DNA from 2 places in the Sporanaerobacter sp. genome. Region 2 is predicted to be linked to the other one. Evidence: a T-box and tRNA genes for the amino acid it is inferred to sense, from the RefSeq annotation. Region 2 holds a T-box; the other holds one or more tRNA genes.
What was found. A T-box is a leader RNA that pairs with one kind of tRNA and senses whether it is charged. The one in region 2 lies ahead of aspS (aspartate--tRNA ligase), so its partner is inferred to be a tRNA-Asp.
Positions count from the first base shown of each region.

Region 1 (15,327 bases), 460 kb from region 2:
TCCTTGTCGGGTAAGTTCCGACCCGCACGAAAGGTGTAACGACTTGGGCACTGTCTCAACAAGGGATCCGGTGAAATTGTAGTACTCGTGAAGATGCGAGTTACCCGCGACAGGACGGAAAGACCCCGTGGAGCTTTACTGTAGGCTGACATTGGATTTTGGTATTGCTTGTACAGGATAGGTGGGAGACTTGGAAACCAGGGCGCCAGCTTTGGTGGAGTCAACCTTGGGATACCACTCTTGCAATGCTGAAATTCTAACCAGAGACTGTGAATCCAGTCTTGGGACACTGTCAGTTGGGCAGTTTGACTGGGGCGGTCGCCTCCTAAAGAGTAACGGAGGCGCTCAAAGGTTCCCTCAGCACGGTCGGAAATCGTGCGAAGAGTGTAAAGGCAGAAGGGAGCTTGACTGCGACACCTACAAGTGGAGCAGGAAGGAAACTTGGACTTAGTGATCCGGTGGCTTCCAAGTGGAAGGGCCATCGCTCAACGGATAAAAGCTACCCCGGGGATAACAGGCTTATCTCCCCCAAGAGTCCACATCGACGGGGAGGTTTGGCACCTCGATGTCGGCTCGTCTCATCCTGGGGCTGGAGTAGGTCCCAAGGGTTGGGCTGTTCGCCCATTAAAGAGGCACGCGAGCTGGGTTCAGAACGTCGTGAGACAGTTCGGTCCCTATCCGTCGTGGGCGTAGGAAATTTGAGAGGAGCTGTCCCTAGTACGAGAGGACCGGGATGGACAGACCGCTGGTGCATCAGTTGTCTCGCCAGAGGCACAGCTGAGTAGCTATGTCTGGAAGGAATAAGTGCTGAAGGCATCTAAGCACGAAGTCCCCCTCAAGATGAGATTTCCCACTTTTTAAGGTAAGACTCCAAGTAGACCACTTGGTTGATAGGTCCCAGGTATAAGGGTAGCAATATCTTTAGCTAAGGGATACTAATAAGTCGAGGGCTTGACCAATTATCTTACTGTGTTAGATTTTCAAAATCAAGATTTTGAAAAAATTGCGAATGTAGTTCATTTGTAATTTACAATTGCCGAAAGGCTTTACCTGGTGATTATAGCAAGAGGGTCACACCTGTTCCCATACCGAACACAGAAGTTAAGCCTCTTTAGCTGCCGATGGTACTTGGGTGGCAACGCCCTGGGAGAGTAGGACATCGCCAGATAAATATTCCTGGGTAGCTCAATGGCGGAGCAACCGGCTGTTAACCGGTAGGTTGTGGGTTCGAGTCCCACCCCAGGAGCCAAAATATTGCCGGGGTGGCGGAACAGGCAGACGCACAGGACTTAAAATCCTGCGATCCCTAAAAGATCGTACCGGTTCGATTCCGGTTCCCGGCACCAATTAAATATCATCGCGGGATGGAGCAGTCTGGTAGCTCGTCGGGCTCATAACCCGGAGGTCGTTGGTTCAAATCCAGCTCCCGCAACCATTACAATTTGATGGCCCTATGGTCAAGCGGTTAAGACATCGCCCTTTCACGGCGGTAACCCGGGTTCGAATCCCGGTAGGGTCACCATACTTTGGGCGCATAGCTCAGCTGGGAGAGCACCTGCCTTACAAGCAGGGGGTCATAGGTTCGAGCCCTATTGCGCCCACCAAATCCAACCTAAAGGGTTGAAAGTTATAATTTAAAATTGCCGCAAGGCTAATGTGGCCTGGTAGTTCAGCTGGTTAGAATGCTAGCCTGTCACGCTAGAGGTCGAGGGTTCGAGTCCCTTCCAGGTCGCCATTTATTCTGTCTTCGACAGAAAATTACAAATGTCGGAGCCGCCTAGAATAGTATCTCAGTTTTTGAAGTTTCGATCTTAATAGTTATGCTGGTGTAGCTCAATTGGCATAAGCAGAGAACCAAAATCGTGTATTTCGATTTTGCGTGAATCGCTTAGTCGGAGCCGCCTAGAATAGTATCTCAGTTTTTGAAGTTTCGATCTTAATAGTTATGCTGGTGTAGCTCAATTGGCAGAGCAACTGACTTGTAATCAGTAGGTTGGGGGTTCAAGTCCTCTCACCAGCTCCATATTGGGAGGAGTTCCCGAGTTGGCCAAAGGGGACGGACTGTAAATCCGTTGGCTCAGCCTTCACTGGTTCGAATCCAGTCTCCTCCACCAAATATGCGGGTGTAGCTCAGTGGTAGAGCCCCAGCCTTCCAAGCTGGTTGCGAGGGTTCGATTCCCTTCACCCGCTCCAAAAGACGAGCACCTATAGCTCAGTTGGATAGAGCAACGGACTTCTAATCCGTGTGCCGGGGGTTCGAATCCTCCTAGGTGCACCATTATTGTTGGGATGTAGCCAAGCCGGTAAGGCACTAGACTTTGACTCTAGCATTCCGCAGGTTCGAGTCCTGCCATCCCAGCCATTTATACTTTGACCTATTAGCTCAATTGGCATAAGCAGAGAACCAAAATCGTGTATTTCGATTTTGTGTGAATCGCTTAGTCCGAATTGCTAATTGTTATCAAAGCAGTAAAATAAGTACTGCGATAAACTTAAAAATATGACCCATTAGCTCAGGCGGTAGAGCACCTGACTTTTAATCAGGGTGTCCGGCGTTCGAGTCGCCGATGGGTCACCATATGGAGAGGTACCGAAGCGGTCATAACGGGGCGGTCTTGAAAACCGTTAGGGTCTTCCGGCCCACGTGGGTTCGAATCCCACCCTCTCCGCCATTTGCAAATATACGGAGAAGTACTCAAGTGGCTGAAGAGGCTCCCCTGCTAAGGGAGTAGGTCCTTCACGGGGCGCGAGGGTTCAAATCCCTCCTTCTCCGCCAGTAGTTAGTTTGGGCCTTTAGCTCAGTTGGTTAGAGCGTCCGGCTCATAACCGGCAGGTCCGGGGTTCGAGTCCCTGAAGGCCCACCAAACTTTTTATTGGTCTTGGCTATAGGGGTGTAGTTCAGTGGTAGAACGTCGGTCTCCAAAACCGAATGTCGTGGGTTCGAGTCCTGCCACCCCTGCCAGCCTACATATTTAAAAATAAGGGCGCATAGCTCAGCTGGGAGAGCACCTGCCTTACAAGCAGGGGGTCATAGGTTCGAGCCCTATTGCGCCCACCAAATTCAGCACTTTAAATTGCGTGTAAGCACTAGGGGCTTGTAGCTCAGGTGGTTAGAGCGCACGCCTGATAAGCGTGAGGTCGGTGGTTCGAGTCCACCCAGGCCCACCAAATTCAATCTATAGGGGCCTTTAGCTCAGTTGGTTAGAGCGTCCGGCTCATAACCGGCAGGTCCGGGGTTCGAGTCCCTGAAGGCCCACCATCATCACTTAGCCCAGATAGCTCAGTCGGTAGAGCAGGGGACTGAAAATCCCCGTGTCGGTGGTTCGATTCCGCCTCTGGGCACCATTTATGTCAAAGGGACGTTTTGTTTGCCACCTAATAGGTGGCAAACAAAACGTCCCTTTGACACTTAAACAATTCCAAAATTATATTTTTGATATTATCTATGATGAAATTTTTTTCTATTTGAATTAACACTATATTTTCGGGAAGATTGTATATTGTATTGTCCTTTATATTTAATTTTGGCTCGAAATTTTCTAAATTTACATAAATACACTTTTTCATATTTGATAGAATACCATGCTCTATTTGAAATTGAATTCTTAGCATACCTTTTTTCTGTTCCCAGTTGAAATTATAGCTATTTCCATAGACTATTATTGGTTCTTTTGGGAACTTGTCAGTTACACAGTTTATATTTATCATGTCATTAGATATCTGAAAATTTTTCATTTTAATTTTTAAGAATTTATTCTTAATCTTTTCATGTGATATTTGAATGGTACTTTTCTCTTCAATTACATCCAATATTTTTAGAATATGAGGTAAATAGTATATATCATCATAATTGTGCTTCAAAATTAGTTTTTTGCTTTGTTCATTTTTGTTATTTATATAGTCATAGAAAAGCGAAATACATTGACCTCCAGACAATTCATCATCTCTATTTATGTTCAAGTATTTTTCAATAGATTTAAGTTTTAAATTTTCAATTTCAAATAAGTATTTGTTATCTTTCACTATTTTATATATATCAATTGATTTGGATATAGGTATCTCATAGTCAATATTATATTTTTTATATTTATGATTTAAAAAAGGTATATCAAAGGAATCACCATTAAAGTTAATGATGTAATCAGAATTTTTAAATTCAGGTATTAAAGTTTTAAGTAGCATCATTTCTTCACCTATAGATTCTAAAAGATATTGTTTTAATGTATATTTTCCATCGTCACCTGAAAGAATTCCAACCAAATAGACAGTATCATTATTTCTACTAAATCCGGTAGTTTCTATATCAAAGAAACAAATTCTTGAGTTTTTAAAATACTTTTTTAAATCTAAATTGTATTGAACATTGCTATATAAAGTATCCATTATTTATTCTCCTTTGCTTTTAACCATGATATAATAGAATAAAGATTTCATATATAAAAGATGCAATTATTATTAAATTATATATATTAATCGAGAAAAAATCAAATTGTATAGGAGGCATTTCTAGTGAATTTTGATGCATTGGTATATAGATATCCATCCAGAAGAATGGTCGTATTTGGTAAAAATGGAATGGTAGCTACAAGTCAACCATTGGCAGCTCAAGCGGGATTAGATATTTTAAAAAGAGGTGGAAATGCAATAGATGCAGCTATTGCTACGGCAGCATGTTTGACTGTAGTAGAGCCTACATCTAATGGGGTAGGTGGAGATGCATTTGCTATTGTTTGGGAAAAGGATAAAATTTACGGTCTAAACTCCAGTGGATTTTGCCCAGAAAATTTGACAATAGAGGAATTTAAAAATAGAGGATACAGTAGGATGCCAATCCATGGTTTTGCACCTATAACTGTACCGGGCATTCCTTATGCATGGAGAGAGTTATCTAAACGTTTCGGAAAGCTAAAACTTAAAGATGTATTTACACCAGCAATAAATTATGCAATGGAAGGATTTCCAGTGTCCCCTGTAGTATCGAAAAATTGGGAAAAGGAATTTAAAAAATATTTCAATGAATTGAAAGGTGAAGAATTTGATAGTTTTTTCAAAACTTTTACAACAAACGGGCGAATCCCTAAACCAGGTGAAATATGGGAAAACAAGGATTTAGGAAATACTTTGCTGGAATTGGCAGAAACAGATTGTCTTTCTTTTTATGAAGGAGATATAGCAGAAAAAATTGATAAATTTTCGAAAAAATTTGGTGGATATATAAGAAAGAAAGATTTACTCACATATAAAGCTGAATGGGTAGATCCTATTAGCGTGAACTATAGAGGCTATGATATTTGGGAATTGCCACCAAACACTCATGGAGTAGTAGTTCTCATGGCTTTAAATATTCTAAACAATTTTCAATTATCTTATGAGGAGTCATTATCATATCATGTGATTGTTGAGGCAATGAAACTTGCCTATGTAGATGGGCTAAAATACATAACAGATCCAAATAAAATGGAAATTCCCATTGAAAAATTATTGTCTAAAGAGTATGGTATGGAAAGAGCAAAATTAATCACAAAGGATGCTATTCATCCTTACTATGGAAATCCTGATTTAGGAGGAACTGTTTATCTTGCTGCAGCTGATAGTGAAGGAAATATGATAAGTTATATTCAAAGTAATTACATGGGATTTGGTTCTGGTCTTGTGGTGCCAGGTACAGGTATTAGTTTGCACAATAGAGGTTGCACTTTTTCACTTAATCCAAATGATGCAAATTGCTTGGAGCCAGGTAAAAAGACTTATCATACAATAATACCGGGATTTTTAGGAAAAGATAAAAGGGCTATAGGACCCTTTGGTGTAATGGGTGCATATATGCAGCCTCAAGGACATGTTCAGGTTGTTACTAATCTTATTGATTTTAACCACAATCCTCAAGAAGCTTTGGACAGACCTAGATGGCAGTGGATAGAAGATAAAAAGGTGCTAGTAGAACCTGATTTTTCATTTAATATAAAGGAAGAGCTAATAAAATTAGGTCATGAAGTTGAATATTCAGATGATATAGGAAGTTTCGGTAGAGGTCAAATAATACTTAAAAATGGGGAATCATTAATAGGAGGAACTGAGCCAAGAGCTGATGGCACAGTAGCATCTTGGTAAGAAACTTGAAAGGAGAAAAATTATGGCTATAAATTTTAATATAGAAGATCTAAAAAATTTGGAGAAAGCAGAAATTGAAAAACTTAGCAATGAGGATTTAACTCAAATCATATCTTATTTAAACAATAGACAAATAGAGAAAGTGGGCACCATGTCTTTATATGACGCTATTTTAGGATATATAGATATAAAAGAATTGTTAGAAGAAAATAATATTATAGAAAACATCCAGTCAGAAAGTGAAAAAAAACTTCTCATGGATAATTATAAAATGTTAATAAAGACAGTTGAGAATATTGATGAAATAAAGAGAAAGATAGATGATACAGAGTATGTAAGAAATTTGAGAATTAGTTTAAACGATTTGTCCAACAATTTAGAGCCTTATATAGTAGAAGTATCTTATGTAGAAGAAATAGTTGACTATTATTTAACAAAAAATTTAGCAGAAAAAGAATTTAAAAATGAAAGTTTAGATCAAGGACGGTTAAACAAATTGATCATAGATATTACAAGTTATGTTACAGAAGATATTGAAGATTATTATATTTTTAATGAAAAAATTTCAACCATAATAGAGATGCTCCCATTTAGAATTACTAAAGAAAGATTTTTTGAAATAGTAGAAAGTACATTAAATAGGTGTCTATCTAATGTGTCTAAAACTTATATAGATTATGAAATTAAAAGTTATAAAAAAGCATTTAATGGAGCTATGGAATCTTCTTATGGAATAGCATATGATGACTATTTTAGAAGAGTTCAAGAATTGAAATATGAAAAATTGAAAGAAAAAGATATAGATGAGCTTTCGGAAATTTCTCAGAAGACTAAAGAATTATATGCCGAGATGGAAGGATTGAATTTCATCATAAAAAACATGGGAATACTTACAAATAAATTAATGGCAGTTTCCTTGATAAACTCAAATATAGATAATTTTGAAATAGATGAAAATATTTTAATGATATGGAAAAAATATTTAAAATCAGATAAAAGCAAAAGTATTGAATTAAGAAAAATAATTGACAAGGAACTTTCCATTCTACAAAAAGATATATTTGAAACTAATGAATTGTTAGAAAAAATTAGCTATGAGGCTATTGATAGACCGAATTTAATAGATGATAAACTTAATGATGAATTACTCCTTACTAAAAAGATTCTTAGCTATTACAATGATCTTTCTTTTTTAAGCGAAGATATGTTGCTATATGATGAATTTGATGATATAGAAATAGCAGAAAAAAATTATTTAGATGAAGTATTAAAAAATTTCACTCAATATTTAAACAGGAATATTTCAACTATGACTAATTTAGAGAGAAAAATTAGGATGAGAAGATTGCTATCTAGTATGGAATTTCCTTTTGAAAAGCCAGAGGATTTTATGGATTATATAGAAATTTCATTAGATCCAAGAATTACAAGTAAAGAAGAAATATTAGCTTCTATGATAAATCTATATTATCTGATGAATATGGATGAATTAGATGAATATGAAGATTGAATTTTAATGTAATATTTTTGTTATATTATCCTTCCAATCTGTCAATAATATACTAATGACGATTGGAGGGGTTTTTTTATGTGTAAAATCGGGATACCAAGAGGGATGCTTTTCTATGATTATTATCCTTTATGGGCTGAATTTTTTGAGGAACTTGGAGCTAAAGTAGTTGTGTCTCCAAAGAGCAATAAAGAGATATTAAACAGTGGAGTTCTTAGCTGTGTGGATGAATGTTGCCTTCCAGTAAAAGTATTTCATGGTCATGTAGATTATTTAAAAGATAAAGTAGACTATATATTTATACCTAAAATAATTAGTATTCGAAAAATGGAATACTGCTGTCCTAAAATTTTAGGACTTCCTGATATGGTGAAATTTTCTATAGAAGATTTACCTCCTATAATTGATACCAATATAAATTTAAGAAAGAATAGCTATACTAGTTCGAAATATAAAAAAGCTGTTTATGAAGCTGGGAAATGTGTAATTAAAAATAGTTCTAAAATAAGAAATGCTTATAAAAAAGCTGAAGAATCCTATCAAAGATACTTATATCTTTTAAGCAAAGGAGTAATTCCTATAGAAGCAATTAAGATGTACAATAAAACATTTGTAGATTTAAATTATAATTCAAAAAAACATGATATGAGTATTATGGTTGTAGGACATCCATATAATATATATGATGAGTACCTAAATATGAATATTATTTCAAAATTAATCAACAAGGGAATAAAGGTGATGACTCCTGAAATGGTTAATAAAGATGAGATAATATATTATTCTGCTCAGTTGCCCAAAAGAATGTTTTGGACTTATGGAAGGCGAATAGTTGGTTCAGCTTTTAGTCTTATAGAAAGAGATGAAGTAGATGGAATAATATATTTATCGTCATTTGGATGCGGAATAGATTCTATACTTATAGATTTAATAGAAAGAAAAGCTAAAAATAAAGGAATACCATTTACTCTTCTCACATTGGATGAACAAACAGGGGAAGCTGGTATAGACACTAGGGTAGAAGCCTTTATAGATATGATGAAATGGAGGGATAAAGATGATTTTAACATTTCCACACTTAGGTAATGTGTATATTGCTGGGAAAGCATTTTTAGAAGAATTAGGTCAAGAAGTAGTACCGCCTCCAAGGTGTAGTTCTAGAACTTTAGAGATAGGCACCAAATATTCCCCAGAAAATATATGTTTACCTTTTAAAGTGAATATTGGCAATTATATAGAAAGTATTGAAAAAGGTGCAGACACTATTCTCATAACTGGAAGCTGTGGACCTTGTAGATTTGGATATTATTCTGTATTAGAGCAAAATATATTGTGGGATTTGGGTTACGAGGTAGATATGATAGTGTTTGATCCTATATCTGAAGGATTAGATCAATTGAAAGAAGGACTTTCAAAAGCTTTAAATATAAATAGTTATAAAGATGTAATAAAGGCTGGTAAACTTGGATGGAAACTTATTCAAAAAGCAGATTATCTAACTCAATTGTCTAATGAAAAAAGGGCTTATGCAATAGATAGTTATGAAGTGGACGCTATAATGGAGGAATACTATAAAAATATTGAGAATACCTTTGGGGCAGAGAAGATGCTTAAATTAATGGATGAAGTCGAGTATAGTCTTAAAAATATTCCAATAGACAAAAGCAAAAACCCTATAAGAATAGGGATTGTTGGAGAAATATATACAATTATTGAGCCTTTTGTGAATTTAGAAGTAGAAAAAAAATTAGGTCATATGGGAGTTTATGTGGAGAAAAGTTTGACACCTACCAAATGGGTTAAGCATCATGTGACTAGTTTTCCATTTGGTTCTAAAGAAGAAAATATGAAATATCAATTGGCAAAACCCTATTTGTCTACATTAGTTGGAGGTCATGGAAGAGAAACTGTAGGAAGTGCTGTTTACTATGCAAAACAAGGATTTGATGGAGTTATACAACTTTTACCTTTGAATTGTATGCCAGAGATAGTGGCCAAAAGTATACTGCCTCAAGTGCAGAAAGATTGCAATATTCCAATTATGACTTTGGTATTGGATGAAATGACAGGAGAGGCGGGGTATTTAACAAGACTTGAAGCTTTTGTCGATTTGCTTATGAGAAGAAGGGAGGAAAGAAAAGTTGGAGAATTATTATTTGGGTGTTGATGTAGGAAGTGTAAGTACAAATTTGGTATTGATAGATGATGAAAACAATATTCTTTGTAAGAAATATTTGAGAACTCAAGGAAAACCTATTGAAATACTAAAAGAAGGGCTGAAGGAACTAAAAGAAGAAATTGGAGATGTAAATATTTTAGGGGCAGGTTCCACAGGAAGTGGTAGATATTTAGCCGATTTAATCATAGGGGCTGATATTGTTAAAAATGAAATTACATCTCATGCAATTTCTTCACTAAATTTTATTCCTGATGTTCAAACTATAATTGAAATAGGTGGTCAGGATTCAAAAATAATAATAATAAGGGATGGTATAGTGGTGGATTTTGCCATGAATACAGTTTGCGCAGCTGGAACAGGGTCTTTTTTAGACAGGCAAGCTTATAGACTTGGGATACCTATAGAAGACTTTGGAAGAATGGCTTTAAAGTCCAACAATCCAGTTAGAATTGCAGGTAGATGTGCAGTTTTTGCTGAATCAGATATGATTCATAAACAGCAATTAGGACACAATCAAGAAGATATTGTATGGGGACTTTGTCAAGCACTTGTAAGAAATTATCTAAACAATGTAGGCAAAGGAAAGGATATAAAAGGGCCTGTAATGTTTCAAGGTGGAGTAGCTGCCAATATGGGTATAAAAAGAGCATTTGAATCTCAATTAGGACTAGAAGTTTTTATACCTGAATATTTTGATGTAATGGGTGCAGTGGGGGTTGCAATGCTTGCGAGAAATGAAGTGAAAAAAAAGAAATTTTCAAATTTCAAAGGGCTGGAAATAGCAGATGTAGATTATAAAGTAAGAGGAATAGAATGTAATGGATGTGCTAATGCCTGTGAAATAGTTGAAATATGTGGAGACAATAAAATACTTGCTAGATATGGTGACAAATGTGGAAAATGGTCCAACATAAAAAATGAAAATACAAAATTAGCTTAACCTTAAGTATACTACTTAAGGTTTTTTATTATATGAAGATTCTAATTTTTCTTAGTATATCAATGTTTAAATATAAGTATTTTTTATGTTATAATCATCTTATTAAGATGATAAAAAGGCGGTGCGAAATGTATAAAGAAAGTTTATTTAGAGGATTAAATAAGGGAATTAGAACCACATGGGAATTAACCAAAATAGTGGTACCAGTCTATTTTTTTGTAACTTTTTTAAAGTATACACCTGCACTTAGTTGGGTTTCAAATTTTTTTGCGCCAGTAATGAAAATAGTAGGTCTTCCTGGAGAAGCTTCTCTTGCTTTAGTGTTAGGTAATATGATAAATCTTTATGCAGGTATTGGAGCTATTGCTAGTTTAAATTTAACAATAAAGCAGATAACTATATTGGCTATAATGCTTTCTTTTTCTCACAGTTTATTTCTTGAAACAGCTGTAGCAAAAAAGACAGGAGTCAATGTAACTTTAATACTTTTAATAAGAATTTCACTAGCGATAATTTTTGGAATATTGTTTAATATTATATTGTAGGAGGAATGAATATGGATTTTGTTGGATTTTTAAAAGAAAGCACATTTGGTAGTCTGAACTCTATATTTGATATGGCAAAGATAGTTATTCCACTTATGATAGTTATGGAAATGTTAAAGGATTTAAATATTCTTGATAAAATATCTGATTTTTTTAAACCTGTTGCAAAATTTTTTGGAATATCAAGTGAATCAACTTTTCCGTTAGTTATAGGACTTATATTTGGACTAGCCTATGGTGCAGGTGTAATTATTGAAAGTGCTAAAGAAAATAATTTATCTAAAAAGGATTTATATATTTTAATAATATTCTTAGTTGCTTGCCATTCAGTGTTTGAAGATACTTTGTTATTTGTAGCTATGGGTGCAAATGGGTTTTTATTGTTGCCATTGAGAATTGGTATAGCTATTGTTATTTCTTTTATGGCTTCTAAAATATTAGATAAAATTAATATAAATAAAAATAAATTACCAGAACATATCTTATGAAAAAGAGGAATTATTGTATTTTTATAGAATATATTAGGGAATGATGTTATGGGAGGGGATAACTAGTGACTGTTGCTGATGTTAGAGATTTAAAACCAGGTATGGTTATAGATAAAGATATAGTAAATATGAGAACTGGAGCAATTCTTATAGGCAGTGGTACTGTTTTAAACAGGAAACTTATACTTCATATAAAAAATTTAGGTTTAAAAGAAGTAGATATTTTTGACGAAAAATCTTTTTTAAAAGAACATCCAGAAGATAGTTTAGTGATTAAATATGAAAAATTATCGGATAAAGTTGAAAATACATTTAATGATATAAAAATTGGCAAGAAAATCATTTTGACTGAAATAAGTGATGAAGTGGATGATTTAATAGTTGAATTGATAAGTAATAACAACATATTAGGTAGATTGAAACAACTTGAAAAAAGAGACAATTATACATTCAATCATTCTCTTGATGTGTGTATGTTAGCTACTATGGTTGGAAAATGGCTTGGATATTCTCAAATTCAGCTAAAACAACTATCAATGGCTGGAATTTTTCATGATATTGGGAAACTCAAAATATCTGATGATATTATAAACAAACCAGAAAAACTTACAAAGACGGAGTTTGAAATAATAAAAAAGCATCCTATTTATGGATATGATATATTAAATGAAACTGTGGGTATTAGTAGAAATGTTGCAATAGGGGTTCTTCAACACCACGAAAGACAAGATGGGAGCGGATATCCTTATGGTTTAAAGGGAAATGAAATTCATGAGTTTGCTAGGATAATTGCTATATGTGATATATATGATGCTATGACTTCAAACAGAGTATATAAAAGAAAAGAGTCACCATTTTTAGTAGCAGAGCATTTAGATGATGAGAGTTTTAGAAATTTGGATCCTAGAATCACTAGAATATTCCTAGATAACATATCTAAATTTTATGTGGGAAGTAAAGTAAAATTGAGCAATGGTGAAGTAGGTGATATTATTTTTGTCAATCCACAGATGCCTACAAAACCTATAGTTAAAGTTGGAGAAAAATATATAAATTTTTTAGAAGAAAAAAAATTGCAAATAGTTGATATAATAAAATAGGTGCTCAATTGAGCACCTATTTTATCTATTGTTCTTCCAAATCTTCATAGGTGTCTGAATAAACTTCTTGTGAAATTGTTCCTTCATCTTCATCTAAAGAGTGAGGTCTAGGACAAGGAGATGGATTGTTGCTACTTTCATCTATTTGTTTAGGAAATAGAGTTGGGAAGGTGGTACAAATTGGAGACACTTCAGGGGACAATACTGGGAATCCTGTAGATAAAACACAAAGTTGTACAGGAACTATTACTTTCTTTTCGCATGATATACAAACTGCAATAATAAGATTAATTCTTACTGCTCCAGTATTAGGATCAATTGAAATATCTCTGGTGATGCTGTTTGTAGCCAATCTAGTTTCACAATTTATATTGCAAAATTCTGCAAATCTTGGGAAGAAAGCTGAATTAAATACAGATGGAATACATAGTTCAAAGAAATTGGTCATAACTATTGGATTTGAAGCAGGAGCAATGGGAACAGTACTAGTTAAAGTTACCCTTGATTTTCTACATCTAGAATCTTGCACCAATGCATCTATTTCTACAACAACATTTCCAGATATTTTAACAGTTTGAGTTCCAAATATTGGTGTACCTTTTCCGCTTTCATCACAATCTGTGGTATTAGCAAATATTATTTTTTCAGTTTGCATTCCATCTGGACCTACAACTGTAATTGGTGTACCTTTTCCATCTTCTACAAAATCTCCTCCAGAAAGGACAGTTTCAGGTTCTACAACTAAGTTTTTTGGATCCAGAGCATCTTTTGGATTGAAGAATTTTCTGCATCTTATATCTAGTATTTTAACAATTCTTGCATTGTGACCTATTGAAGGAGTAAAAGCTTGATTTGTTACAGTTCTAAGAGCTTGAAGGTTTACTAAAACAGCATCATATACCTTTTGTACGAATATTGGCTCTGGGCGTACTCTTCTTAAAGTGCCATCCCATTCGCAACCTGTTGTACCTTTACAACATCTATCTGTAACACTCATTTCTGATATATCAGATTTAATATCGGGATTCATAAATCTACTACCTCCTTTAAAACTTTATTTTTAAACTTACTTCTCAATTTCAATATATTCTTTTAGATAAGCATGTGTTACATAGTGAGGAATATTTTGAACACAATTGCCATATTTATATACAAAGATTTTATATAGGTGGTGTATTTATGACTTTTTATAGTGAAAAGATTTCTATATTGACAGATAGTTGTCAGAATGTCTGTAGTTTTCAATGGAGAAATAAAACGATTTTTGCATATTTTTTCAATATTTCAAGTGGAGAAATGGAAAAGAAAATAATAGTAGAGGATTCCCTAGAAGAATATGATGTAGCTATAGGGGAGAATGACTATATTTATTTAATTTATCAAAATATTGATAGACATCTCGTTTTAGTCACTATATTTAGAGACTATATAGATATAGTGACTTTGACAGAAGAACCTATTTCAAATGTATATGATTTAAGCATATTGTTAGATAGAGAAGAAATTCATATATTTTACAATACTCTTTTAAAGGAAGATGAAAAAGTATATAGATTATATCATCATCATTATGATGAGAATACATGGATTACAAATATTGTAGAAGATATAAAAGTTAAGCAGGTATTGAATTCTTTCTGTTTAACGCTGAAAGATTATAGCATTTTTATTTTTTATTATGACTGTGTAGAAGAGGAAGAAGAAATTTTTCTTAAAAAATATGATACTGTTCAAAAGAAATGGCTTGAAAAGCAAAAAATTACATATGGATTTAATTCAAAATTATATATGGATATTTTAATTGAGAAAAATATATTGCATATTGTTTATAGTCAGAACTTTGATGGGAATTTATCTATAGTTTATGAAAAATATGACATTGTTGGAGTTGAAGCAGTACTTCTTAAAAAAGAAATATTATCCAATGCAGAAAATTGCTTATATCCTACAATTATAAAATATGAAGATAAACTTTGGGTAGCTTGGATAGAATATGATGCTGTATTGAGTAGATTTAGTATAGATGGAGGGGAAAATTGGAGTAGTATATATCTTTGGAGAAAATCCAAAAGCATAGATATTGTTAGATACAAATATGGAGATAATTCAATAAAAGAAAATAACAAGAAATTAAATTATTCTTTTGGTAGTATCTATCCTGAAATTTCTTTTATTGGTTTTGGACCTTTAGAAGATGTACAAGAAATTCCTATAAAAAAAAAGTACAGGAAGATACCAAGATTTTAGAAATGGGAGAAATGATAAAAGAAATAAAAAATCAAATAAAAATACTCAATGAAAGATTAGATTATATAGAATTCTATTTAGACAGAAGAAGTAGGGGATTTTTCTTAAGAAACAAAAATAGATAGTGCTACTTTATATCAAGTAGCACTAAAATTTAGTTTTTTCTATATTCATCTTTTTCGAATAATTTTCTTATTGTTTCTATAT
Region 1 is NZ_CP181252.1:1,768,398-1,783,724, forward strand. Features, by position in the region: rRNA gene ACFWUA_RS08640 (23S ribosomal RNA) at 1-959, shown strand, start outside; rRNA gene rrf (5S ribosomal RNA) at 1,050-1,168, shown strand; tRNA gene ACFWUA_RS08650 (tRNA-Asn) at 1,175-1,249, shown strand; tRNA gene ACFWUA_RS08655 (tRNA-Leu) at 1,257-1,346, shown strand; tRNA gene ACFWUA_RS08660 (tRNA-Met) at 1,359-1,435, shown strand; tRNA gene ACFWUA_RS08665 (tRNA-Glu) at 1,448-1,522, shown strand; tRNA gene ACFWUA_RS08670 (tRNA-Val) at 1,529-1,604, shown strand; tRNA gene ACFWUA_RS08675 (tRNA-Asp) at 1,659-1,735, shown strand; tRNA gene ACFWUA_RS08680 (tRNA-Thr) at 1,948-2,023, shown strand; tRNA gene ACFWUA_RS08685 (tRNA-Tyr) at 2,029-2,114, shown strand; tRNA gene ACFWUA_RS08690 (tRNA-Gly) at 2,120-2,193, shown strand; tRNA gene ACFWUA_RS08695 (tRNA-Arg) at 2,202-2,278, shown strand; tRNA gene ACFWUA_RS08700 (tRNA-Gln) at 2,286-2,362, shown strand; tRNA gene ACFWUA_RS08705 (tRNA-Lys) at 2,503-2,578, shown strand; tRNA gene ACFWUA_RS08710 (tRNA-Ser) at 2,582-2,672, shown strand; tRNA gene ACFWUA_RS08715 (tRNA-Ser) at 2,686-2,776, shown strand; tRNA gene ACFWUA_RS08720 (tRNA-Ile) at 2,788-2,864, shown strand; tRNA gene ACFWUA_RS08725 (tRNA-Trp) at 2,888-2,962, shown strand; tRNA gene ACFWUA_RS08730 (tRNA-Val) at 2,983-3,058, shown strand; tRNA gene ACFWUA_RS08735 (tRNA-Ile) at 3,092-3,168, shown strand; tRNA gene ACFWUA_RS08740 (tRNA-Ile) at 3,183-3,259, shown strand; tRNA gene ACFWUA_RS08745 (tRNA-Phe) at 3,270-3,345, shown strand; gene ACFWUA_RS08750 (ribonuclease H-like domain-containing protein) at 3,376-4,383, opposite strand; gene ACFWUA_RS08755 (gamma-glutamyltransferase family protein) at 4,510-6,111, shown strand; gene ACFWUA_RS08760 (hypothetical protein) at 6,134-7,621, shown strand; gene ACFWUA_RS08765 (acyl-CoA dehydratase activase-related protein) at 7,700-8,707, shown strand; gene ACFWUA_RS08770 (2-hydroxyacyl-CoA dehydratase) at 8,679-9,788, shown strand; gene ACFWUA_RS08775 (acyl-CoA dehydratase activase) at 9,763-10,740, shown strand; gene ACFWUA_RS08780 (nucleoside recognition domain-containing protein) at 10,869-11,285, shown strand; gene ACFWUA_RS08785 (nucleoside recognition domain-containing protein) at 11,297-11,773, shown strand; gene ACFWUA_RS08790 (HD-GYP domain-containing protein) at 11,839-12,873, shown strand; gene ACFWUA_RS08795 (hypothetical protein) at 12,899-13,903, opposite strand; gene ACFWUA_RS08800 (hypothetical protein) at 14,053-15,120, shown strand; gene ACFWUA_RS08805 (asparaginase) at 15,275-15,327, opposite strand, start outside.
Region 1: it encodes a tRNA-Asp, which carries the amino acid that the T-box ahead of aspS (aspartate--tRNA ligase) is inferred to sense. The anticodon was not compared.

Region 2 (15,327 bases):
ATGTAGGGATTTATTCTTGTTAAACAATATATATTGAAATGAGTGGTAAGCATGATAGAAAATCTTATTTTAAAAATTGAACAGTATAATCCTCAAGCTGATATGAAACAGATAATTAAGGCATATAATTTTGCTGAGTTAGCTCATGAAGGCCAATATAGAAATTCAGGAGAAAAATTTTTTATTCATCCGTATAATGTAGCTATGATACTTGCGGATTTAAATATGGATACTTCAACTATTATAGCAGGATTGCTTCATGATGTATTGGAAGATACTGACGTGACATATGAAACTCTAGTAGAAGAATTCGGGGAAGAAGTTGCCAATTTAGTAGAAGGGTCACAAAATTAAAAAAATTAAATTATAAAACTAAGCAAGAAAGTCAAGCAGAAAATTTAAGAAAAATGGTAGTTGCTATGGCTAAAGATATTAGAGTTATAATCATAAAATTAGCCGATAGACTTCACAATATGAGAACCTTGGAATACATGAGCGAGGAAAAGAAAAAGGAAAAAGCTTTGGAAACTCTGGAAATATATGCACCTTTAGCCCATAGACTTGGTATTTCAAAAATCAAATGGGAACTTGAAGATTTATCTTTAAGATATTTAGATCCAGAAGGCTATTATGATTTGGTAGATAAAGTATCTAAACAGAGAAGAGAGAGGGAAGCATATATACAGTTTATAATAGACATGCTTAAGAAAAAAATTGATGAAATGGAGATACCTTGTGAAATAAGTGGTAGACCTAAAAGTTTTTATAGCATTTATAGAAAAATGGTATATCAAAACAAAAATTTTGAACAAATTTTTGACTTAACTGCTATAAGAGTTATAGTAGATACTGTAAAAGATTGTTATGGTGTTCTTGGAATAGTTCATACTATGTGGAAGCCTATTCCCGGGAGATTTAAGGACTATATAGCTATGCCTAAACCTAATATGTATCAATCACTTCATACGACAGTTATTGGCCCTCAAGGGGAACCTTTTGAAGTGCAAATAAGGACTTGGGAAATGCATAGAACTGCAGAATATGGTATTGCAGCTCATTGGAAATACAAAGAAGGAACAGTTAAAGCAGATAATTTTGATGAAAAACTTACTTGGTTGAGACAGATGCTTGAATGGCAAAAAGAGATGAAGGATCCTAAAGAGTTTATGGAATCATTAAAAATAGATTTTTTCACAGATGAAGTTTTTGTCTTTACACCAAAAGGCGACGTTATAAACTTACCTAATGGTTCTACTCCTATAGATTTTGCTTATAGGGTTCATACAGCAGTTGGGAATAATTGTGTAGGAGCTAAAGTAGATGGTAGAATTGTACCTTTGGATTATAAGTTGAAGAATGGAAATATTGTAGAAGTTATAACTTCAGCAAATAGTACAGGTCCTAGTAGAGATTGGCTGAAAATTGTAAAAAGCAGTCAAGCTAAAAATAAAATAAGGCAATGGTTTAAAAGAGAAGAAAGAGACTTAAATATTGTTAAAGGAAAAGATATACTTGAAAAGGAAGTAAAGAGGCAAGGATATAAATTAACTGAAATGTTAAAAGAGGATTGGTTAAAATCTATTGCAAGCAAACTTAGCTTGAGTAGTGTAGATGATTTATATGCTGGATTGGGATACGGTAGCATAACATTGTCTCAGGTGATTCCAAAATTAAAAGAATTTCACAAAGATTATTATAAATTGAGAGATGAAAAAAATCTTCTTGAATCTAATTCAAATATTTCTGTTCATAAGAAAGAAAATAGATTTACTCAAGGAGTAACTGTAAAAGGAGTTGACAATATAAAAGTTCGCTTTTCAAAATGTTGCAATCCTGTTCCAGGAGATGAAATAGTTGGATATATAACTAGGGGAAGAGGTGTATCAGTTCATAGAAAAGATTGTCCAAATATAAAAGATTTAGCAAGTCATGAAAGGTATATTGAAGTTGAATGGGATACAGATAAGAAAGCATCTTATCAAGCAGAGATTCAAATAAAAGCTTCTGATAGACCTGGATTGTTAACAGATATCACTCAAAGAATAACAGATGCAAATTTAACAGTGACTTCCTTAAATGCAAGAACCAATAAAGAAAAATTAGTGGTTATGAATATAACTCTTGAAACCAAAGATGTAGAGCAACTAAAGGATTTGATGAAAAAGATTAAAAGAATAAAAGGAGTAATTGATGTATATAGAGTGACCACTTAATGAAAGGATGATACTATGAGAGCAGTTGTACAAAGAGTTACTTCTGCAAGTGTAATTGTTTGTGATAATATTGTAAGTGAAATAGATAGAGGACTTTTGGTTTTTTTAGGAATTGGCAATGAAGATGATGAAACAGATTTAAACTATTTGGTAGAAAAGATAATGGGATTAAGAATTTTTGAAGATGAAAATGAAAAAATGAATCTATCTATCATGGATGTAAAAGGTGAACTTTTAATAGTATCACAATTTACTTTATATGGAGATGTTAGAAAGGGTAAGAGACCTAATTTTACTTCTTCAGCTCCGCCAGATGTGGCAAAAAAAATGTATAGAGATTTTATAGATAAATGTAAAAATTATGATATAAAAGTTGAAGAAGGTATATTTGGAGCAAATATGAAAGTGAATCTTATAAATGATGGACCAGTGACTATTCTTTTAGATAGCAAAAAAACTTTTTAGGAGGGATATGTTTGAAAGTTTTAAGATTACCTGTAGGTGTATATGCAGCAAATTGTTATATTGTCTATGATGAAGATGCTCATGAAGCTGTAGTAATTGATCCAGGTGGAGCTGGAGATGAAATATTAAATAAAATAAGGGAATTAAATTTAAAAGTAAAATATATCATTTTAACTCATGGACATGGAGATCACATAGGTGGAGTAGAAGAAGTGAGAAAAGGTACTAGTGCTCCTGTGTTGATTCATGAAGATGATGCAGAACTATTAAAAGATGACAAGAAAAATTTGTCTAGTATGATGATTATGGGAAGTATTGAAATTATTCCTGACAAATTGTTAAAAGATGGAGAAGAACTTGTTCTAGGAGATCATACAATAAATATCATTCATACTCCTGGTCATACAAAAGGTGGGATTAGTATAAAGATTGAAGACAATTTATTTACAGGAGATACACTTTTTGCTGGTTCTATTGGCAGAACTGATTTTGAAGGTAGTTCTTATGAAGATATAATAAGTTCTATAAAAGAAAAGCTAATTTTGTATCCTGATGATACTATTATTTATCCTGGTCATGGCCCATCATCTACAATTGGAAGGGAAAAGAAATATAATCCATTTATAATTAATTGAGAATATTTTTTAACGTCTTAGGGAATTTTAAGATTAGAACCTAGGAGGTGAAGTTATGAAAAAGAAATCGTTTTTTTCAAATGAATCAAGAGAGAATATAGATATACGTGATATTGATGAATTGATAGAAATGGGACTAGATATGGATGAAATAGCTAAAGAACTTGGTATTTCTAAAAAACATGTAGAGAGTTTGATAAAAGATATAGATAAAGATTTTTGAGGAGAAAAAAATTATGGTTTTAGTTTATTTAGATGGTCATGATTTTACTTATGAGGTAAATGAACTAGTAAAGCTTTTTTTCTTTGGTGAGGAAATAAGTTTTATTCAAACTGAAAATGAATATACGGGAGAAGGGTTTTTGATAAAAAATCATCTTATAAAGGTAGAGGATGATTATTCAGCTATTGCGATAGTTGTCTATAATAACGATGTGATAAGCAAATATAAAGTAGATTCTATAAATAATATTGATATAAAACGTGATGAAATAGTGAAAAAAATAAAGATAGGTATAAAACAATCTATTTATGTAGCTTTATCAAATATACTAGAAGTAAAAGTTCCTTGGGGAATACTTACAGGAGTAAGACCTACTAAAATTGTTCATGATCTTTTAGATAAAGGTTTAGATGAAAATAGTATATATGATATATTAACAAAAGAGTACAAGCTTTTTCCCTACAAGGCAAATACAATTATTGATATAGCAAAGATACAGAGAGAATATATATATCCACTTTCAAAGGACAGATTTAGTCTTTATGTAAGTATACCTTTTTGTCCTACTAGATGTATATATTGTTCTTTTCCTTCAAATTCAATGGATGTAGGGAGAAAATATGTAGATGTATATACAGAAAAGATAATATATGAATTAAAGTCCATAAGTAAGTGTTTAAATGATAAGAAAATACACACAGTTTATATAGGAGGGGGTACTCCTACAGCTATTCCTACAAAAAATCTTGATAGTATAATAAAAAGCATATATGAATTGTATGGTAAGGAAAATATAAAGGAAATAACTGTAGAGGCTGGAAGACCAGATACTATAGATAAGGAAAAACTACAAATGTTAAAGTCCAATGACATAAATAGGATAAGTATAAATCCTCAAACTATGAATGAGGATACTCTAAAAATAATTGGTAGAAAGCATACTGAAAAAGATATTATAGAAGCTTTTGCTTTAGCTAAGAATATAGGATTTGATGTTATAAATATGGATATAATAGTAGGATTACCTGAAGAGGGTACCGATGAATTGGCAAATACTTTAGATAAGATATTAAAATTGAATCCTGAAAATTTGACAGTTCATACACTTGCAATTAAAAGAGCCTCTATATTTAGTAAGAGTATAAAGAATTTTTCCATAGAAAGCCAAAGTACAATTGAAAATATGTTGGATATGAGTAGAAAATATGCAGAAAGAATGAATTTAAGGCCTTATTATTTATATAGACAAAAACATATGCTAGGAAATTTTGAGAATACAGGATATTCTATAGAAGGAAAAGAATGCATATACAATATGCTTATTATGGAGGAAAAAGAGACTATATTGGCTGTAGGAGCTGGTGGAGTGTCAAAGATATATTATCCTAATGAAAATAGACTGGAAAGGGTACCAAATGTAAAAAATTTAAAAGATTATTTGGAAAGAATTGATGAAATGGTAGAAAGAAAGAGAATGTACATTGACACAATTTAATATTTATTTTATAATTATTAAAAGCATATGTAAAGACGAGGAAAAGAAATAGTAGTTAAATCTCTTGGCTATAGAGAATCGGTGGTGGTGGAAATCCGATGCCAATGTTTAATGAAGACATCTTTGAGTCGATGAACTGAAACTTAAGTAGGTTCATTCGCTAAATGCGTTATCTATTTTGAGTGAGGAATTACCTAATTAGGGTGGTACCGCGAGATATGGCCTCTCGTCCCTGTAACAAGGAACGAGGGGCTTTAATTATTAAAGGAGGTTTAGAATATGGGTGAAAAAATGGGAAATTTAAGAAGAACTCATATGTGTGGAAATTTAAGAGTATCTAATATTGGTGAAGAAGTAGTTTTGATGGGCTGGGTGCAAAAACAGAGAAATTTAGGTTCTCTTATATTTGTAGATTTAAGAGATACAACAGGAATTGTTCAAGTAGTATTTGATGATACTTTGTCAAAAGAAATATTTGAAAAAGCAGAGAAAATAAGAAGTGAATATGTCATTGCAGCAAAAGGAAAGGTAAGAAAAAGAGAGTCAATAAATAATGATATTCCTACAGGAGAAATAGAAGTTTTAGCAAGTGAGTTAAAAATATTAGATGAAGCTGAGACACCACCAATTTATATCAAGGATAATGATGATGTTTCTGAATCCATGAGATTAAAATACAGATATTTGGACTTGAGAAAGCCTTCTATGCAAAAAAATTTGAAGACTAGACACAAAGTAGCAAAAGTCATAAGAGAATTTCTTGATGAGAACAATTTTGTTGAAATAGAAACTCCAATGCTTACTAAACCTACTCCTGAGGGAGCTAGAGACTATTTAGTCCCAAGTAGAGTAAATCCTGGGCAATTTTATGCACTTCCACAATCACCACAACTTATGAAACAGCTTTTAATGGTGTCTGGAATGGATAGATATTATCAAATAGTAAAATGTTTTAGAGATGAAGATTTAAGAGCTAATAGACAACCAGAATTTACTCAAGTAGATATGGAAATGTCTTTTGTAGATGTTGATGATGTAATTGAGTTAAATGAGAGATTGTTATATAAACTTTTTAAAGAAATAAAAGGTATAGAAATAGAATTGCCAATAAATAGAATGACTTACAAAGAAGCTATGGAGAGATTTGGTTCAGATAAGCCAGATTTAAGATTTGGATTTGAACTTGTCAATATAAGTGATATAGTAGCAAATTCAAGTTTTAAAGTTTTTAGTGAAACTATTTCAAACAACGGAGAAGTTAGAGGAATAAATGTAAATGGCTATGGAGATAAATTTTCACGAAAAGATATTTCAAAATTAGAAGAGTATGTAAAAACTTTTGGAGCTAAAGGTCTAGCGTGGATAAAGATAACCAATGAAGGAATTACTTCTCCTATAGCTAAATTTTTAGGGGAAGAAGAGCTAAATGAAATAATTAAAAGAATGAATGGTAAAGAAAATGATCTATTATTATTTGTTGCAGATAAATCTAGTGTGGTATTTGATAGCCTTGGAAATCTGAGAATTGAAATTGCAAAAAAACTTGATATAATAGATAAAAATGATTTAAAACTTATATGGATAACAGAATTTCCATTGTTTGAATATGATGATGAAGAACAAAGATATGTAGCTAAACACCATCCTTTTACGCATCCTATGGATGAAGATATTGAACTATTAGAGACAGAACCAGAAAAAGTAAGAGCTAAAGCTTATGACATAGTTATCAATGGAGATGAAATGGGTGGGGGAAGTATAAGAATTAATAATAGAAAATTGCAGGAGAGAATGTTTAAAGCACTAGGATTTACTATGGAAGAAGCTTGGGATAAATTTGGATTTTTACTTGAAGCTTTTAAATATGGAACACCTCCTCATGGTGGATTGGCATATGGGTTTGACAGGTTGATTATGTTGTTTACAAATAATGACAATATAAGAGATGTAATAGCATTCCCTAAAACTCAAAGTGCAACTTGTCTTTTGACTGGTGCACCAACAGATGTTAGCGTAGAACAACTTAAAGAGGTTCATGTGAAGTTAGATATAAAAGAATAAATACCAGGGCTTATTGCCCTGGATATTATTAATTGAAGGTGATGTGTAAATGGATAATCCTTTTATGAGAACAGAATTGTTGTTAGGCAGTAGAGCTATGAGTAAACTAAGAGAATCAAGGGTATGTATATTTGGAATAGGAGGAGTAGGCTCTTTTGCTACTGAAGCGTTGGTGCGTTCAGGAATTGGAAGTATTGTGTTGGTTGATTATGATACAATAGATATTACAAATATAAATAGACAAATTCATGCTAATTTCAACACAATAGGAAGAGCCAAGGTAGAGGTTATGAAGGAAAGAATACTAGATATAAATCCTTCAATAGACATAGAAATTTATAATGTGCGATTGGAAAAATCTAATATAGATGAATTAGTATCTAAAAAATATGATTATGTAGTGGATGCTATAGATACAGTATCTTCTAAACTGGATTTAATAGAGAAATGTAAAAATTTAAGTATACCAATTATAAGTTCTATGGGTGCTGGAAACAAATTAAATCCTACAAGTTTTAAAGTGGGAGATATTTATAGTACTAGCGTATGTCCTCTAGCTAAAGTCATGAGACATGAGCTTAGGAAAAGAGGAATAAAAGATTTAAAGGTAGTTTGGTCAGATGAAAAACCTATTAAAGCCAATATAGAGGGAAAAGATTGCAGAAAATCAAGTCCAGGAAGTATTTCGTTTGTCCCATCTGTAGCAGGTCTTATTATTGCTTCAGAGGTAGTTAAAGATTTAATTGGCAAGGAGGCATAAAATGGAGCAAGTAGGTTTGGTTACTAAAATTGATGGCAATATGGCTGAAGTAGAAGTAAAAAGAATGTCAGCGTGTGGTCATAGTTGTGAGAATTGTTCAGGTTCATGCAATGTTCCTGGTGTTAAAGTTCATTTACCCAATACTTTGAATGCTAAAGAAGGAGATTATGTAGAGATAAAAGTGAAAACAAAAAGTGTATTGAAGTACACAATTTTAATATATATGATTCCATTTGTCATGCTTATTTTAGGTATAGTTCTAGGTATGTATATATTCCAATCAATAGGAATAAAAAGCTATGAAAATTTTAGTTTTTTATTAGGGCTTGTTTTTCTAACTATTGCATATATAATTTTAAAAAAAATTGATAAAAAGGTTGAGAAAGATGGGGAACTCACTTTTGAAATGACAAGAAAAATTTAAATTTAGGGGGTATAGATTTGAATAAGGACGTTGACGATAGAGTTGCAATAATAAATCGTCTAAAAAGAATAGAAGGACAAGTAAAAGGAATACAAAAAATGGTAGAAGAAGGCAAGTGTTGCAATGACATACTTATTCAAATTGCTGCTGCTAGATCAGCACTAAATAAGGTTGGAGGTATAATATTAGAAGGTTATATGAAAGATTGTATTAAAGTTTCTTTAATTGATGAAACAGATGAAAAGGTTTTAGATGAACTAGTTGATACTATAATAAAATATACAAAGTAATCTAAGACTTATTTTTTACTCTTTTAATGGATTTGCTCAAGCTAGATGATATGATAATTCCCATAGCAATAGCTACAGCTATAAATATAGTTTCAGTTCCTATATTAGCTGCATCATTAAATCTTTTTTCTGTTATAGCTAGCATAGTATAATACATTCCAGAGCCTGGAACCAAAGGAACAATACCAGGTATTATAAAAACGGTAGCTGGTTTCTTTGAGTTCCTGGCTAGCATTTCTCCAAGGATTCCAACTGTAAGTGCACCGCAAAAAATACCTAAAATAGTAGAAGAAAAAATATTGGTTATTTGAATATAAATAACCCATCCTATGGCACCTGTTATTCCGGATTTCAATATTGAATTTTTTGGAATACTAAAAAATATAGCAAATCCTATTGTACATATAAATGAGAAAAAGAATTGTTTTATAATTTCCAATTAAATCACTCCTTTAAAATATATTTTCAATACTAACCCTACTCCAAAAGCAATAGAAAGAGCTATAACTATGGCTTCCATACCTCGTGAAAGACCAGATATGAAGTCCCCGCTCATAGTGTCTCTGATTGCGTTGGTTATAGCTACTCCTGGTACTAATGGCATTATTGCACCAATTATAATTTTATCGACATTTTCTCCTAAACCTATTTTCACAAGCAATATAGATAATGCGGAAGCAATAGCTGCACCGCAGAAGTTACTTATAAAGAATGTTATATTGAATTTGCACAATTTAGTAGTAAATATTAATACAAATATAGTAACCATAAAGCTTGCCATAAAATCCCAAAGGTTTGCCCCAAACAAGAGAGAGAAAAAACCTGCAGCGAGACTTCCCCATAATATTTTTATTGTGTTTTCATATCCAGTAATTTTATCAATTTTTTTTAATTCATTTATACCTTCTTCTATGGACAGATCTGATTCTGCAAATTTTCTTGAAAAATTATTTATCATATCTATTTTGTTTAAGTCAATTTTAATAGTTTTTATTCTCTGGACATATGTCATGATTTCATTTCCATATTCTAGAGATACAAAAATGCCTGTTGGAGTTACAAAGGATTCTACATATTTTGTCTTTTTTCTAGATTTACATATCCTATTTACAGTATCTTCAACTCTGTAAGTTTCTGCTCCGTTTTTTAGCATTATACTCCCTGCTAAGATTGCAAGAGATAGAAGTTCTTTTGTTTCTTTTTTTTCATTTTCTAAATTATCTACCATTTTTTCTTTTTCACCCCTATTATTAAAACAATTTAACTTGTAAAAATATTATGAAATTTATATAATATAATAGGAAAACAAATACTATTTAAATCTAAGTCTAAGTCTATTATATTATTAAATGGCAGTAAAAGAAATACATAAGAAATAAATACAATAAGAAGGGAGATAAAATATGGATTTTACAAATTTAAGAAAATATGATCCAGAAGTTATGAAAATTGTTGAATTAGAAACAAATAGGCAAAGAAATAAAATTGAGCTTATTGCTTCAGAAAATTTTGTGACTCCTCAAGTAATGGAAGCTATGGGTAGTCAGCTTACAAACAAATATGCTGAAGGTTATCCAGCTAAAAGATATTATGGTGGTTGTGAATATGTAGACATGGTAGAGAATTTAGCTAGGGAAAGATTAAAAAAATTATTTGGAGCAGACCATGCAAACGTTCAACCTCATTCTGGTTCTAATGCCAATTTAGGAGTTTATTTTGCAGTTCTTGAACCTGGAGATAAAGTTCTTGGTATGAATCTTTCACAAGGTGGACATTTAACTCATGGTAGCCCTGTAAATATTTCTGGTACTTATTTTAATTTTGTTGCATATGGAGTAGATAAAGAAACGGAAACAATAGATTATGATGAATTAATGGAAATAGCAAAAAGAGAAAAACCAAAATTGATTGTAGCAGGAGCAAGTGCTTATCCAAGAATTATTGATTTTGCAAAATTTAGAGAAATTGCCGATGAAGTAGGAGCATATCTTATGGTTGATATGGCTCATATTGCAGGACTAGTTGCAGCAGGTCTTCATCCAAGTCCAGTTCCTTATGCAGATTTCGTGACAACTACAACTCATAAGACTTTAAGAGGACCTAGAGGTGGTGCTATACTTTGTAAAGAGGAATACGCAAAAAAGATAGACAAGGCTATATTCCCTGGAATTCAAGGCGGACCACTTATGCATGTTATTGCTGCTAAAGCTGTTAGTTTTGGAGAAGCTTTGACAGATGAATTTAAAGAATATCAAAAACAAATTTTAAAGAATTCAAAAGCATTATCAGAGGCGTTGTTAGAAAAAGGTTTTAGATTGGTATCTGGTGGCACTGACAATCATCTAATACTTTTAGATGTTAGAAATAAAGGATTAACAGGTAAAAAAGCTGAAGCATTGCTAGATGAAATTGGAGTTACAACTAATAAAAATACTATTCCATTTGATCCAGAAAGTCCTTTTGTGACAAGTGGATTGAGAATAGGTACTCCAGCAGTTACAACTAGAGGAATGAAAGAAGAAGATATGAAAGAAATAGCAGAGATAATAAGTCTTGCATTGGATGAAGAAAACAATAGAGATGATATAAGAAGTAAAGTCAAAAATTTATGTGAGAAATATCCATTATATGAATAAAAGATTGACGCCTACAGTTTTCACTGTAGGCGTTTTAAATTTTAGCATATTCAAATTAATTTAAGGAAATATTATTTAAGAACAGTATCTATTTACATAAAGCTATTACTATAATAAAATATACATAAGTAAAAAAACGAAAGGAATATATTATGGAACTAAAATCACTAGACAATGATAAAAATATTATTGAAAAAGTAAAAAAAGGCAGTATTGCCGAAGAACTAGGAATTGAACCTGGAGATATTCTTGTTTCAATTAATGATAACAAAGTTTTAGATATTATTGACTATAAATATTTAATATCTGATGATTATATTGTTGTGACTATTCAAAAAAAGAATGATGAGATATGGGATTTTGAAATAGAAAAAGATTATGACGAAGATTTAGGAATATATTTCACAAATCCACTTATTGATAGGGCTAAAAGTTGTAGAAATAAATGCATTTTTTGTTTTATTGATCAATTGCCTAAAGGAATGAGAAAAACACTATATTTTAAAGATGATGATTCAAGGCTTTCATTTCTTCAAGGGAATTTTATCACTCTAACTAATTTAAGGGATGATGAAATACAAAGAATTATAGATTATAGATTAAGTCCAATAAATGTTTCTGTTCATACAACTAATCCTGAATTGAGAATAAAAATGCTTAACAATAAAAATGCTGGGAAAATATATAGTATTTTAGAAAGGTTTAGTCAAGCTAAAATTGAGGTTCATTGTCAAATAGTTCTAGTTCCAGGAGTAAATGATGGGGCAGAACTTGATAGAACACTAGGAGATTTATCTAAACTTTATCCAAGCGTGAATAGTGTGGCAGTAGTACCGGTAGGTATTACTAAATACAGGGAAGGTCTTCCTAAACTTGAGCCTTTTAATGAAGTATCTTCCCTTGAATTTTTAAAATATATAAGAAATAAGCAGGAAGAATATTTAAAAAAGCTAGGTACCAGATTTGTTTTCCCATCTGATGAATTTTATGCAATGACTAATATTGATCCTCCATCTTATGAGGAATATGAGAAGTTTCTTCAGCTAGAAAATGGTGTAGGACTTATGAGACTTTTTTCATATGAAGTAGATAGGGAAATAGAGAAATTAAAAGATAATATAAGTTTAAAAAACAAGTATATTGTTGCAACAGGAACATTAGCTTATGAGTTTATAAAATCAATTTGTGACAAAGTCATGGCTAATATAAGTGGATTGGAAATAAAAGTTGTTCCAATAAAAAATTATTTTTTTGGAACGACTATTACTGTTTCAGGTCTTATAACAGGACAAGATTTGATTAATCAATTGAAAGAATATAAAAATTTTGATGCTTTAATAATACCTAATTCAATGCTTAGAAGTGGAGAAAAAGTTTTTTTAGATGATTTGACAATTGAAGATATTGAAAAAGTGCTAAATATTAAAGTTATTCCAACAAAGGTTAAAGGAAAAGATTTTATAAATATATTTACAAAGGATATGAGGTGATACTATGAGACCAGTTGTATGTATAGTTGGGAGACCAAATGTAGGGAAATCTACTCTTTTTAATAGAATAGTAGGTAGGAGAATTTCAATTACAGAAGATAAGCCTGGAGTTACTAGAGATAGAATTTATGCAGAGGCTGAATGGTTGAATAAATATTTTATTTTGATAGATACAGGAGGTATTGAACCATATAGTGAGGATACTATATTATCTCAAATTAGAAGACAGGCAGAGGTAGCCATAGATACAGCAGATGTGATACTTTTTGTTGTAGATGGGCTAGAAGGTATAACTGCTTCTGATAGAGAAATAGCAAATATGCTTAGAAAATCTGGGAAAAAGGTTATATTAGTTTGTAATAAGATAGATACACCAAAAACACCTCCTGATATATACGAATTTTATGAATTAGGTTTAGGAGACCCTGTAGTAGTATCTGCAGGACAAAGTTTAGGATTAGGAGATTTATTAGATGAAGTAGTAGAAAATTTTCCTGAGGACAAAGATACGGAGTATGACGAAGATACAATTAAAGTTGCTGTAATTGGAAAGCCAAATGCGGGGAAATCATCTCTTATAAATTGTATATTAGGAGAAGAAAGAGTCATTGTAAGCGATATACCTGGCACAACAAGAGATGCTATAGATACTTATTTCGAGTACAAAGATGATAAGTATGTGTTTATTGATACAGCAGGAATCAGAAGAAAGAGAAATATTGACGAAAATATTGAAAAATATAGTGTCATAAGATCTTTAACTGCTATAGATAGATCAGATGTATGTATATTGATAATTGATGCAACACAAGGGGTTACAGAACAAGATGCTAAAATAGCTGGTCATGCTTATGAAAGAGGAAAAGCTCTTATAATTGCCATAAATAAATGGGATTTAATTGAGAAATCAGATAAGACATATTTGGAATTTGAAAAAGAAGTCAGAAATGTTTTATCTTTCGTTACCTATGCACCTATAGTTTTAATATCTGCGAAAACTGGCAAAAGGGTAAATAAAGTTTTTGAACTAATAAAAGAAGTGTACAGTAGCTATACGAAAAGGATTAGCACAGGTATATTTAATGATATTTTAAATGAAGCAGTCATTTTAAATCAGCCACCAACAGATAAGGGAAGACGATTAAAAATATATTATGGAACACAAGTAGGTATTAAACCACCAAAGTTTGTCATATTTATTAATGATAGAGAACTTTCACATTTTTCTTATGAGAGATATTTAGAAAATCAGATCCGTCAAAATTTTGGATTTGAAGGCACTCCAATCCAGCTTGAATTTAAAGAAAAGGGGGATTAATTTGAACAAAATTATACTTATAGCTATTATTTCTTATTTTATCGGAAACTTTTCCTCTGCATATATTTTAGGAAAAGCATGTAAAAACAAAGATATAAGGCAGTATGGAAGTGGCAATGCTGGTGCAACAAATGCGTTAAGGGTTTTTGGAGTTAAAATAGGCCTTATATCATTTATTTTAGATATTTTAAAAGGAATCATTGCTGTAAACATAGGAAATTATTTTATGGGCTACAATGGAGCATTAATTGCAGGAGTGTTTGTAGTTATAGGCCATGATTGGCCAGTATTTCTAAAATTCAAAGGTGGTAAAGGCATTGCGACTTCACTTGGCGTTATGTTATATCTACATTTACCTACAGCTATTATTTGCATAGCTATAGGATTTACTATCATAGGTATGACAAGGTATGTATCCCTAGGTTCAATAGTAGCAACCTGTCTAGTACCGATTTTAGGAATCATTTTAAAGAAACCTTTTGACTTGAAATTTTTCATTTGTACAATTGTATTAGCTTCAATGGCAATATTTAGGCATAGAAGTAATATAAAAAGACTTAAAAATGGAGAGGAGTCAAAATTGGGTGAAAAAGTAAAATAAACTAATGAATAAATATAGGAGGTTTGACATACATGGTAGAAAAAATTGCAGTTATAGGGGGAGGAAGTTGGGGCACTGCTTTAGCTATACTTCTTTCTAAAAAAGGATGCGAGGTTGATCTATGGGTAAGAAGTGACAAGCAATGTGAAGAGATGAGAACATCTAGAGAAAATTTAAAATATTTGCCAGGAGTGATTATTCCCAACAATGTAAATTTAACTTCAGATTTTGAAAAAGCTATTTATGACAAAGATATTCTAGTAATGTCCGTTCCTTCTCATGCTGTAAGAGAAACTTTAGCAAATGGGCAAAAATGCATAAGACAAAATCAGATAATTGTAAATGTGGCAAAAGGAATAGAAAATGAGAGCCTTATGAGAATTTCTGAAATTGTTAATGAAATCCTTCCAGAAAATAAGTATGCTATTCTTTCAGGACCATCTCATGCTGAAGAAGTTGCAAGGGATATCCCTACTACTGTAGTTGTAGCATCAAAAGAAAAGGAGGTTGCCCAGTATATACAAGATGTATTTATGGCACCTAAATTTAGAGTTTATACAAATCCTGATGTCATAGGAGTAGAACTGGGTGGGTCCTTGAAAAATGTAATTGCTCTTGGAGCAGGAATTTCAGATGGACTAGGATACGGTGATAATACTAAGGCTGCTCTTATGACAAGAGGAATAATTGAAATGGCTAGGATTGGAGAAAAAATG
Region 2 is NZ_CP181252.1:2,233,158-2,248,484, reverse strand. Features, by position in the region: gene recJ (single-stranded-DNA-specific exonuclease RecJ) at 1-6, shown strand, start outside; partial or broken gene ACFWUA_RS11345 (RelA/SpoT family protein) at 52-2,213, shown strand; gene dtd (D-aminoacyl-tRNA deacylase) at 2,229-2,678, shown strand; gene ACFWUA_RS11335 (MBL fold metallo-hydrolase) at 2,690-3,313, shown strand; gene ACFWUA_RS11330 (hypothetical protein) at 3,369-3,536, shown strand; gene hemZ (coproporphyrinogen dehydrogenase HemZ) at 3,550-5,031, shown strand; T-box leader at 5,061-5,268, shown strand; gene aspS (aspartate--tRNA ligase) at 5,311-7,092, shown strand; gene ACFWUA_RS11315 (ThiF family adenylyltransferase) at 7,142-7,852, shown strand; gene ACFWUA_RS11310 (SoxR reducing system RseC family protein) at 7,854-8,276, shown strand; gene ACFWUA_RS11305 (metal-sensitive transcriptional regulator) at 8,294-8,566, shown strand; gene ACFWUA_RS11300 (threonine/serine exporter family protein) at 8,568-9,005, opposite strand; gene ACFWUA_RS11295 (threonine/serine ThrE exporter family protein) at 9,006-9,794, opposite strand; gene glyA (serine hydroxymethyltransferase) at 9,970-11,202, shown strand; gene ACFWUA_RS11285 (DUF512 domain-containing protein) at 11,355-12,692, shown strand; gene der (ribosome biogenesis GTPase Der) at 12,697-14,010, shown strand; gene plsY (glycerol-3-phosphate 1-O-acyltransferase PlsY) at 14,012-14,611, shown strand; gene ACFWUA_RS11270 (NAD(P)H-dependent glycerol-3-phosphate dehydrogenase) at 14,644-15,327, shown strand, end outside.